3 regions of the Nocardia sp. CDC519 genome follow, and region 1 is predicted to be linked to each of the others. Evidence: riboswitches for the same ligand, from Rfam matches in the RefSeq annotation. Region 1 holds a riboswitch; each other region holds the start of a gene.

What was found. Region 1 has a riboswitch for cobalamin ahead of AC5W7N_RS22720 (FecCD family ABC transporter permease). Riboswitches for the same ligand answer to the same signal wherever they lie in the genome.
Region 2: linked by a shared signal. The riboswitch ahead of metE (5-methyltetrahydropteroyltriglutamate--homocysteine S-methyltransferase) and the one ahead of AC5W7N_RS22720 (FecCD family ABC transporter permease) in region 1 are both predicted to bind cobalamin.
Region 3: linked by a shared signal. The riboswitch ahead of AC5W7N_RS02665 (CbtB domain-containing protein) and the one ahead of AC5W7N_RS22720 (FecCD family ABC transporter permease) in region 1 are both predicted to bind cobalamin.

Annotation. Positions count from the first base shown of each region.
Region 1 covers NZ_CM183377.1:5,035,022-5,038,289, reverse strand. The annotation lists gene AC5W7N_RS22725 (ABC transporter ATP-binding protein) at 1-723, opposite strand, end outside; gene AC5W7N_RS22720 (FecCD family ABC transporter permease) at 720-1,751, opposite strand; cobalamin riboswitch at 1,803-1,929, opposite strand; gene AC5W7N_RS22715 (alpha/beta fold hydrolase) at 1,995-3,149, shown strand; gene AC5W7N_RS22710 (type 2 periplasmic-binding domain-containing protein) at 3,216-3,268, shown strand, end outside.
Region 2 covers NZ_CM183377.1:2,138,826-2,142,093, forward strand. The annotation lists gene metE (5-methyltetrahydropteroyltriglutamate--homocysteine S-methyltransferase) at 1-1,421, opposite strand, end outside; cobalamin riboswitch at 1,571-1,754, opposite strand; gene AC5W7N_RS09510 (glycosyltransferase family 2 protein) at 1,904-2,785, shown strand; gene AC5W7N_RS09515 (pyruvate carboxylase) at 2,971-3,268, shown strand, end outside.
Region 3 covers NZ_CM183377.1:619,479-622,746, reverse strand. The annotation lists gene AC5W7N_RS02680 (SRPBCC family protein) at 1-103, shown strand, start outside; gene AC5W7N_RS02675 (OsmC family peroxiredoxin) at 164-607, shown strand; gene AC5W7N_RS02670 (CbtA family protein) at 762-1,556, opposite strand; gene AC5W7N_RS02665 (CbtB domain-containing protein) at 1,547-1,750, opposite strand; cobalamin riboswitch at 1,782-1,934, opposite strand; gene AC5W7N_RS02660 (antibiotic biosynthesis monooxygenase family protein) at 1,972-2,292, opposite strand; gene AC5W7N_RS02655 (alpha/beta fold hydrolase) at 2,372-3,256, shown strand.

The DNA.
Region 1 (3,268 bases):
CACCAGCACCCGGTCGCAGTAGCGATCGGCCAGCGCCAGGTCGTGCAGCGCGGCGATCACGGTGCGGCCCAGGCGCCTGGCGTGGGCGAGCAGCTCGAGCCGGTGGGTGATGTCGAGATGATTGGTCGGCTCGTCCAGCAGCAGCACCGGAGTGTCCTGCACGAGTGCGCGCGCCAGCAACACACGCTGACGTTCGCCACCGGAGAGCCGATGCACCGGGCGGTCGCCGAATCCCGCGAGATCGACCGCGGCCAGCGCGTCGTCGACGACCGTGCGTTCGCGCGCCGAACCCGCACCCCACGGCGGCAGATACGGCGTCAGGCCGAGCGCGACCACCTCGCAGGCCAGCAGATCATCGGGCGGGCGTTCGTCCTGCGCCACCAGGGCGACAGTGCGCGCGCGGCGGCGGGGCGAGAGGGCGTGCAGGTCGTCCGGGCCCACCAGCACCCGCCCACGCCGCGGCTTCGTGAGCCCGGCGAGCGTGCGCAGCAGCGTGGTCTTGCCCGCGCCGTTCGGCCCGACGATGCCGATCATCTCGCCGGCACGGACCTCGAAGCCGACGCCGGTCAGGACCTCGCGCCGCCCGGCCCCGCAGGCCAGATCGTGCACGGCGACGACCGCCCCGCCGGTGGGGGCGCTCGCGGTCATCGAAGGCTGCGGCCGTCCAGCGGTCTCGCCGCCGCTCCGGTCGCCGGCCTCGGCCGCGGTGAACGCGCTGCTCACGACGCACCGAACCGGTAATGACGCCGGCCCATCAGGATCAGGAACGCCGGCGCGCCGATCAGCCCGGTCAACACCCCGACCGGTATCTCGGTGGGGCGCACCAGGACTCGGGTCGCGGCATCGGCGATCACCAGGAACAGCGCGCCCAGCAGCGCGCAGGCGGGCAGCAGCGTGCGATGGCGTGGCCCGACCACCAGGCGCGCCGCGTGCGGCACCACCAGGCCGACGAAGCCGATCCCGCCCGACACCGCCACCAGCACACCCACCAGCACCGCGAGCAGCACGAACAGCGCGATCCGCAGCTCACGCACCGGAACCCCGAGGGAACCGGCGGAATCGGCGCCCAGATGCAGCGCGTCCAGCCAGCCCGACGCCGCGATCAGCGCCACCGCGGAGGCCGCGACCACCGCCAGCGGCACCGCGATCTTGGTCCAGTCCGCCCCCGCCAGGCTGCCCAGCAGCCAGAACAGCACCGACTGCGCGGCCGCCGGATCGGTGCTGCGAAAGATCAGATAGCTGGTGAGCGCCGAGAATGCCGAGGCCAGCACGGTGCCGGTCAACACCAGCCGCAGCGGGGTCAGCCCGCCCTGGGTCACCGCGATCATGAACACCAGCGCCGCCGCCGCGAACGCGCCCATCAGCGCGCCACCGGACAATGCCCAGATCCCCGCCCCCGCGAACACACCCGAGGTGATCACCGCCGCGGCACCGACCCCGGCGCCGGAGGACACGCCGAGCAGAAACGGGTCGGCCAAGGGGTTGCGTACCAGCGTCTGCATGGCCGCACCGGCCAGCGCCAGCCCGGCACCGACGATCGCGGCCAGCACGGTGCGCGGCACCCGCAACTGCCAGACGATGGTGTCCAGGCCGGGATCCGGCGGAATCCGGCCTCTCAGGCGGTGGGTCAGGACCTCGACCACGCCCGATACCGGAAGCGATTCCGCGCCGAATCCGGTGGCCAGCACCATGACCGCGGCCAGCGCGGCCAGCAGCAACGGGACGACGACAGCGGTGCTGACACGAGTCATCGCGCACGCACCATCGATGAACAGCGCTCCACAGGCAAGTCGCGGCCTCTCCAGAGTTCGTCCGGTGGGGGAGGTCTGACTCGCGCCCGCAGTGGGCGCTCACAGTGGCGCGACCGTCCCGGATTTGCACCGGATTCCCGCACCCACCGAGGGTGAGGCCGAACTCTACCGATCGGTCCGGTTCGCCGTGGCGCCGGGTCGCGGCGATGGCAGAGGTTCGCGCGCCGTGCCTACAGTGAAAATATGTCGCCGCTGGACGATCCACACCCGTCCACTGTCACCGACTGGGACGACGCGCGACGGCGGGCCCGATTGGCCGAGACCCGGCTCGGGCACAACTGGACGACGTTGCGCCGCACCCGGTTGGTGTTGTCGCGGGTCGGTGCGCTGGTGCTGATCGTGCTGATCGGCATGGTCCAGTACTGGGTACACGATGTCGCGCCGGAGCGGGCGCGGCTGGCGGGCACCGAGCCGTCGCTGCTGCCGATCTCCGCGCCCGCCGATCCGGGGGACTGGGATACCGCCGTCGTCGACATGGTCGGTCTGGGCGGTCTCAACGCCTCCGACACCGCCGAGGCGCTGCCCGCACTGGCCACGATGGGCGTGGTGTGGGCGATCCGCTACGACAATCGCGGTATCGACACCAAGGTGATCGCCGATCTGATCATCCGGGCCGCGGTGATGTCCGGGATCCGCAATATCGTGCTCACCGGCCACAGCATGGGTGGGGTGATCGCGCTCGAGGTGGGCCAGCACATCCACACCGGCAGCGAGCTGCGCCTGGTCGCGGTGCTGCTCGACTGCACCCCGCTCGACCTCGACGCGGTACGACCCGACAAACGCGGCCGCGGCCAGGACATGGTGCGCTGGATGGGCTGGCTGCCCGGTGCCAGGGAGAGCCGCACGCTGCGCCTGACCGTCGAAACCTATGCGCGCCGGGAACGTTTCGTCGACCGCGAGGGCGTCCCCGGTATCCGCGTCGCCGAGTTGGGTGACGTGGTGGCCGAAGTGCTGCGCGACAAGATCTTCAACCCCGACGCCGCCAGCAACGGCCTGATCGAATCCCAATTCCTGGCCATCGTGGCCGGTGGTTCGGCCGACAACCTGCGCGCGCTGTCCGAGCCCGCCGACGGCAAGCCGCGTCCGGCGATCGTGTTCATCCGCCCGCACGACGCCCACCGTGACGACGTGGTCGACGTCGAACGCACCCATCAGGTGCTCATCGACGAGGTCGGCGGCGTGGACGGCGCGCTGCTGGTGGTGCTGCCGCACGGCACCGGCCACGCCAATCCACGGCAGCGCCCGCACGAGTACAACACCGTGCTCGCCCAGCAGGTGCAGCCGTTCGTGGAACGGTTCGAACAGCAGAGCGCCGACCGCGTCGACGCCGGACGGTGAGCCCGAGTTCGGATCACGGTGCCGTTAACGGTGTTCGGCGGCGGGCCCGGATTGTTGAATTCCGGCATGGCTCGACCTCGTATCTCCCGCACCGGCCCGCGCGGCCGCACCGCCGCCCT
Region 2 (3,268 bases), 2.9 Mb from region 1:
GCGATGACGTCGGCGATCTCGTCGCGCATCCGCTGCTCGTAAGCGGCGCGGTCGATCTCGCCCGAACGCACCGCGGCGCGGGCCGACCGGATCGCCGAAGTCTGCGGATACGAGCCGATGGTGGTGGTGGGCAGCAGCGGCAGCTCGAGCCGTTCGCGTTGCAGCTGCCTGCGCTGTTCGGCCGGCGCACGCCGCACCGCGTCGGGACCGAGGGCCGCCAGCCTGGCCCGCACCTGGCCGTTGCTGATCCGTGGATCGGCCGCACGGCTCGCCGAAGCCGCGCGCGCAGCGGACAATTCATCGGCGATCGTCGCGGTGCCCGCGCTCAGGCCGGTGGCCAGCACCCGCACCTCGCCGACCTTTTCCGCACCGAAGGCCAGCCACGAACGCAACGCGTCGTCGAGCCCGGTCTCGACCGCCAGCGAGTACGGCACATGCAGCAGCGAGCACGAGGTCGATACCGCCACCGACTTCGCGCAGCCGAGCAGTGTGCCGAGGGTGCTCAGTGCGGCATCGAGGTCGGTGCGCCACACATTGCGTCCGTCGACCACACCGGCCACCAGCAGCGTGTTCGCCAGTGCGGGCACCGCCGCCACCTCGCCCACTTCGGTGCCGGAGACCAGATCGACCGCGAGGCCTTCGACGTCGGTGCCCGCCAGTGCCGCGAGCGCGGGGCCCGGGGTGCCGAAGTAGGTGGCCACCAGCATCGCCGGGCGATCACCGGACGCGGTGAGCTCGGTGTAGACCCGCCGAACCACGGCCAGCTCGTCCTCGGTCAGATCGGTGACCAGCACCGGTTCATCGATCTGCACCCAGTGCGCGCCCGCCCCGGCCAGCAGGCTCAGCAGTTCGCGATACAGCGGCACCAGCTCGTCGATGCGCTCCAGTGCGGCCGCCCCGGCCGTCTTGGCCAGCTTCAAGAAGGTGACCGGTCCGATGATGACCGGCCGCGCGGGCACGCCGAGCTCGATCGCCTCGCGCAGCTGGTCGAGCACGGTCTCCGGATGCAGGGTGAACGCGGTCTGCGGTCCGAGCTCCGGAACAAGGTAGTGATAGTTCGTGTCGAACCACTTCGTCATCTCCAGTGGTTCGACCGCGTCGGTACCGCGCGCGGCGGCGAAATAGCGGTCCAGCGGGTCCTCGATACCGGCCACGCGCGGCGGTAGCGCGCCGAGCAGCACGGCGGTGTCGAGCATCTGGTCGTAATAGGAGAAGGTGCCGACCGGGATCGAATCCATTCCGGCATCGAGTAATTCGGTGTACTGGGCACGACGCAGCTCGCGAGCCACCTCGTGCAGTCGAGCAGCGTCGATGCGCCCGGCCCAATAGGACTCGGTGGCGCGCTTGAGTTCCCGGCGTGGCCCCACCCGAGGAAGCCCGAGAACCGTTGCGGTGAACGGGTTGTGCGTAAGAACAGTCACGGTGTTTCTCCAGTGCTGAGTTGCGGCGGGCGATCGCCGATTCGGGTACGCACGGCACCGATGAGCCCCGGACGACCCGGCAGACGGGTCGGGTATTGGCAACACAGGTGGCGAGCGCCCGGTCCACGAGGCGATGGCCGCCGGATACGGCGTATCCGGCACAACGGGCAGGTCTTCGGACTCGCGGGCACCGGCCGATTCGGCCGACCTACTGGCCGTCGCTTCCCAGGCGGTGTGCCCAGTGCTGATGACGGCGGTCGTTCCCACTCACCGCTGCGGGACAGTCCCGGATTTCCACCGGGTTCCCTCTCACCCGCCAGGGGCGGGCTTCGACGCCGGGGCGGACGTTCGGGGCTCCTTGTCGTCCGGCCGGCGAACCAGCTGCGGTGCCCACGATAGTCGGGGCAGCGCTCCGGTGGTGAGCCGCCCATCCCTGACTTAACCTAAACACCTGTCTTTCACAACGGCGAGGAGGAGGAGCCGTGCAGGCACCGAAACCACCGATGACCTCGGTCGTCATTCCCGCGCACATCGCCGGCGATACCGATCGCGGGCATCTCGACGAGCAGCTCGCGGCACTCGCCGAACAGGACTACGACGGCGAGTTCGAGGTCGTCGTCGCGGACAATCGCAGCGCACCCGGCCTCGAAGCTCATCTGGCCGGGCACCCGCTGCGGGAACGGCTGCACCTGCGCTGGGTCGCCGCGTCGGAGAGGGCCGGCGCGGCGTACGCCCGCAATGTCGGCGCCGAGCACGCCACCGGTGACGTGCTGCTGTTCTGCGATCACGACGACCGCGTGCAGCCGGACTGGATGCGTCGCATGCTCGCGTTCCTCGACGAAGGCTACGACCTGATCAGCTGTGCGGTCGAAGGCCGCTCGCTCAATGCCGACAACCGGCGGGGCATCGCCGAGGTGCCCGAACCGGATCGATTCCAGCCGCCCGGAGTGTTCGCCCCGGTGATCGTCGGCTGCGCGATGGCGTGCCGAGCGAACGTGTATCGCAAACTCGGCGGGATCGACGTCACCTATGCAGCCAATGAGGATCTCGCCTTCGGCTGGCATGCGCACCGGGAAGGTTTCCGTACCGGGTTCCTGCCCCAGGCCTTGGTCGCCTATCGCTATCGCCGTGGGTTCCGGCCGGGCTATCGCCAGGGACGTGCGCGCGGTATCGGCCTGGCCCGGCTGAATGCCGAATTCCCCGGTAACGGTCTGCCGGAGATCCATCTGCCGGAGGTGCTGATCCGCCTGCTCCGGCTCGCGTTCTCGCGTGGGCTGACCGGCGAAGAGCGTGGTCTGCTGATCGGCGTCGGGGTGGGCCAGCTACGTGGTGGCCTGCGGTACCGCACTCTGCACTGGTGGTGACCGGCCAGTAGGTAACTCACCAGTAGCTATGACCCGGCGTTCATCGCACGTTCCGCCGGGCGGTGCGGTGAGATATGACGGCCGGGTGAACGCAACTTCGCAACCATGCAAGGACCGGTTGTGAAGATTGCTGCGAAGGGGACTTCCCTGTCGGCCCACGGTGCGAGGGCGGGTACCTTAGGTCAATGTTCTCGAAAGTCTTGGTTGCCAACCGCGGCGAAATCGCCATCCGCGCCTTCCGTGCGGCCTATGAACTCGGCATCGGGACCGTGGCCGTCTTCCCGCATGAGGACCGCAACTCGGTGCACCGCCTGAAGGCGGACGAGGCCTATCAGATCGGCGAGGAAGGCCACCCGGTCCGGGCATACCTGTCCATCGACGCCATCATCGAGGCGGCCAAGACAGCCGGGGCCGACGCCATCTACCCCGGGTACGGCTTCCTGTCCGAGAACCCCGACCTCGCGGCCGCCTGCGCGCGGGAGG
Region 3 (3,268 bases), 2.2 Mb from region 1:
GCGGCACAGCGGGTTCCCGAACCAGGAAGCCTGCGATCGGCATCGCGCCGCGTGGCCCGCCGTCCTCGAGCAGCTGGACAAACGAACTTCCGCCGCGGTCTGAGCGGTGCGGGTAGGTTCGAGCGGAGAACCTACCGACAAACCGATCGTGGAAAGGACTGTGATGCCCACACGTACCGCGCGCACCGCATGGACCGGCGGCCTGCAGGACGGCACTGGACAGGTCGAGCTGGCCAGCTCGGGCGCAGGCAAGTACGACGTGTCGTTCCCGAAGCGGGCCGCCGACAACGCCGAGGGCACCACAAGCCCGGAGGAACTGATCGCGGCCGCGCATTCGTCCTGCTACGCGATGGCGTTGTCGGCCGAGATCGGCAATGCCGGCGCCACCCCGCGCAGCCTCGACGTCACCGCCGACGTCACCCTCGGGCCGGATCCGGCGGGCGGCTTCCGCATCAGCGGAGTCAAGATCACCGTCCGCGGCCGCGTCGACGGTCTCGACGAGGCCGGCTTCCGCACCGCCGCCGAAGCCGCCAAGGCCGGTTGCCCGGTCAGCAAGGCCCTCGCCGGGGTCGACAACATCACCCTGGACGCCGCACTGGAGTCGTGAGTCGGCACCGCCCGGGTCCATTCCGCAACGGAAAGCCCGGGCGGCCATCGGCGCGAAGGCCGCACCGCCCGAATCGGGAAGCCCGGAACCTCCGGCGAAAAGGCAGTGCCGGTCACGGATACCGACACTGCCCTGTGTGCTTCTCGATGCGGGATCAGCCCGCGGCGGTAGCCGCCTCTCGCACCGGGGCATCGGTGCGGCCGGCGAACTCGGTGAGCATGGCGTAGCCGAGGCCGAGGCAGGCCCACAGCGTCGTCGAGACCGCGAGTGAGGAGATCCGGAACTCCCACAGCAGGCTCGCCGGGAAGTCGGCGCCCACCTCGTTCACGCCCGGCAGAACGATGTAGCCGATGGTGGTGAGCAGCACGAAGGCGGCCACACCCGCGGTGAGCCGGAGGGTATCCGGGCGGCCGGCCAGCAGCTTCCAGACGTATACGCCCGCCCCGACGGCGGCCAGGCCGAGCAGCACCGCCGCCAGCCACAGCAGCGTCCGGTCGTTGATCGTCTCCGGATCGCCGACCGCAGGCGGGTTGGCCGGGTACTTGAAGAACGGCACGGCGATGATCGCGGCCCAGCCGCCGATGCCGAGCCCGAGGGCCAGCTTCGGCCCCGACAGCGCGGTGTAGCGCCGCGCGACGTGGGCGACGGCACCGAAGATCGCACCGAACGCCATCCCGGCCAGCCCGAGCGCGAGGAACTGGCCCGCCTTCTGGCCGCTACGGCTGACCAGCGGTTCTTCCTCGTCGCCATGGGAGTGACCGGCGGAGGGCTGTTCGCCGTGCGAATGTCCGCCGGATTCGGCGGCCGCGCCGGCTTCCTCGATGGCGATGGCCGCCTCCACCTTGGGCTCGCCGACGAAATAGCCGACGGTGCCCGCCAGCAGGCCGGCGATCAGGCCGGCCAGCAGACCACGAAGCAAGAGGGTGCGCAGAGTTCCGATCAGTGGCACGGAAGACCCAGCAGGTGGCGTCCGTCGTGCATCAGCTCATGCATGAACATCCCGCTGCGCGAGATGGCGCCCTGATCGAATCCGACCAGGTAGAGGGTGAGCAGAGCGAGCAGAACGACACCGACCGTGATGAGCACGGTGGCCAGGGAATCGGTGACCCGGGCGGATACGCCAGGGGTGTGCACGAAGGCCATTGCAGTCCTCCTTGGGATAAACGCGTCCCGTCGAAGTGGTCGCGAAGGTGCCGGTGTCTGGCTTTCCGGCACCGAACCCGGTGGCTGGAACACAGTGGCGCGACCGCTCCGGATTTGCACCGGATTCCCGCGTCACCTACGCGTTTGTCCCTCGAACTGTGACACCCCGCGGCGGCCGTCGTCAATATCGGATGGCGACGGCTGCCGTGGCGAATGGGGCGTCAGCTCGCGGAGGCGGCCTTGCCCGCGACGTCGAGCACGACCTCGAATTCGAGCAGCGAGGCACCGGTGGCGACCGGCTTCTGCTGCTGGCCCGCATGCGCCTCGCGGGCCGGGCCGTCGCGCCAGGCGGCGAAGGATTCTTCCGAATCCCATTGCGTCACCACGAAGTACCGGTTCTCGCCCGCGGTCGGACGCAGCAGCTGGAAACCGAGGAAGCCGGGCGAGTTCTCCACCGCGTGTGCCCGGTGGGCGAACCGCTTCTCCAGCTCGGGGCCCGCGCCCTCGGGAACCTCGATCGCATTGATCTTCACAACAGACATGCCACGATTGTGCCCCCTTGCCCCGCGACCGCGGCCGGGTGCGACCGGTATCACCGATGGGTGCGGCACAATCGCGGACGTGTTGTACGACGAAGGCGGGACGGGCACGCCGCTGCTGCTGTTGCACGGCCTGATGGGCAGCGCCCGCACCTGGCGCGATCACCTGGACTGGCTGCGCGGCTTCGGCCACGTCTACACCTTCGATGCCGCCGGGCACGGCAGGCCGGCCCCCGCCGAACTGAGCACCGAGGCGTTCGTCGCCGATCTGGCCGCCGCGACCGCGCCCATCGCCGAGCCGATGGTGGTGATCGGGCACTCGATGGGCGGGCTGCACGCCTGGATGTTCGCCGCGCAGTTCCCCGAACGGGTGAAAGCGCTGGTGGTCGAGGATATGGCCCCGGATTTCACCGGCCGAACGGCCGCGCACTGGGCGGCCATGATCGAGGCCTGGCCGCAGCCGTTCCCGGACGAGCGGGCGGTGCTCGACTTCTTCGGCCCCGTCGCCGGACGCTACTTCCTCGCCTCCTTCGACCACGGCCCCGACGGCTACCGGCTGCACGGTTCGGTCTCCACCTTCCGCGACATCTCCGAGGAATGGGGCACGCGCGATTTCTGGGCCCAGTGGCGCACGATCCGCGTGCCCGCCCTGCTGATCGAGGGCGAACACACCATCACCCCGCCCGGCCAGATGCGCGCCATGGCGGAGGTCCATCCGGGGGCCGAATACGTGCTGGTCCCCGACGCGGGCCACCTGGTGCACGACGATCAGCCCGAGCGTTATCGGGCGGAGGTGACCCGGTTCCTCGGCGGGGTGCTCGGGACCGAGGAATCGAACGGTGCCGTCGACTGCTCCGCGAGGACTCGGACTGCCGAGAATGGTCGCGTCGACGATGCGCACAATGCGGGCGAACGGGCGGTCGGCCCAGGGAATTCGAGAGCGGCGACCGATACCGAGACGTGCTGAGCGTCAACTCGG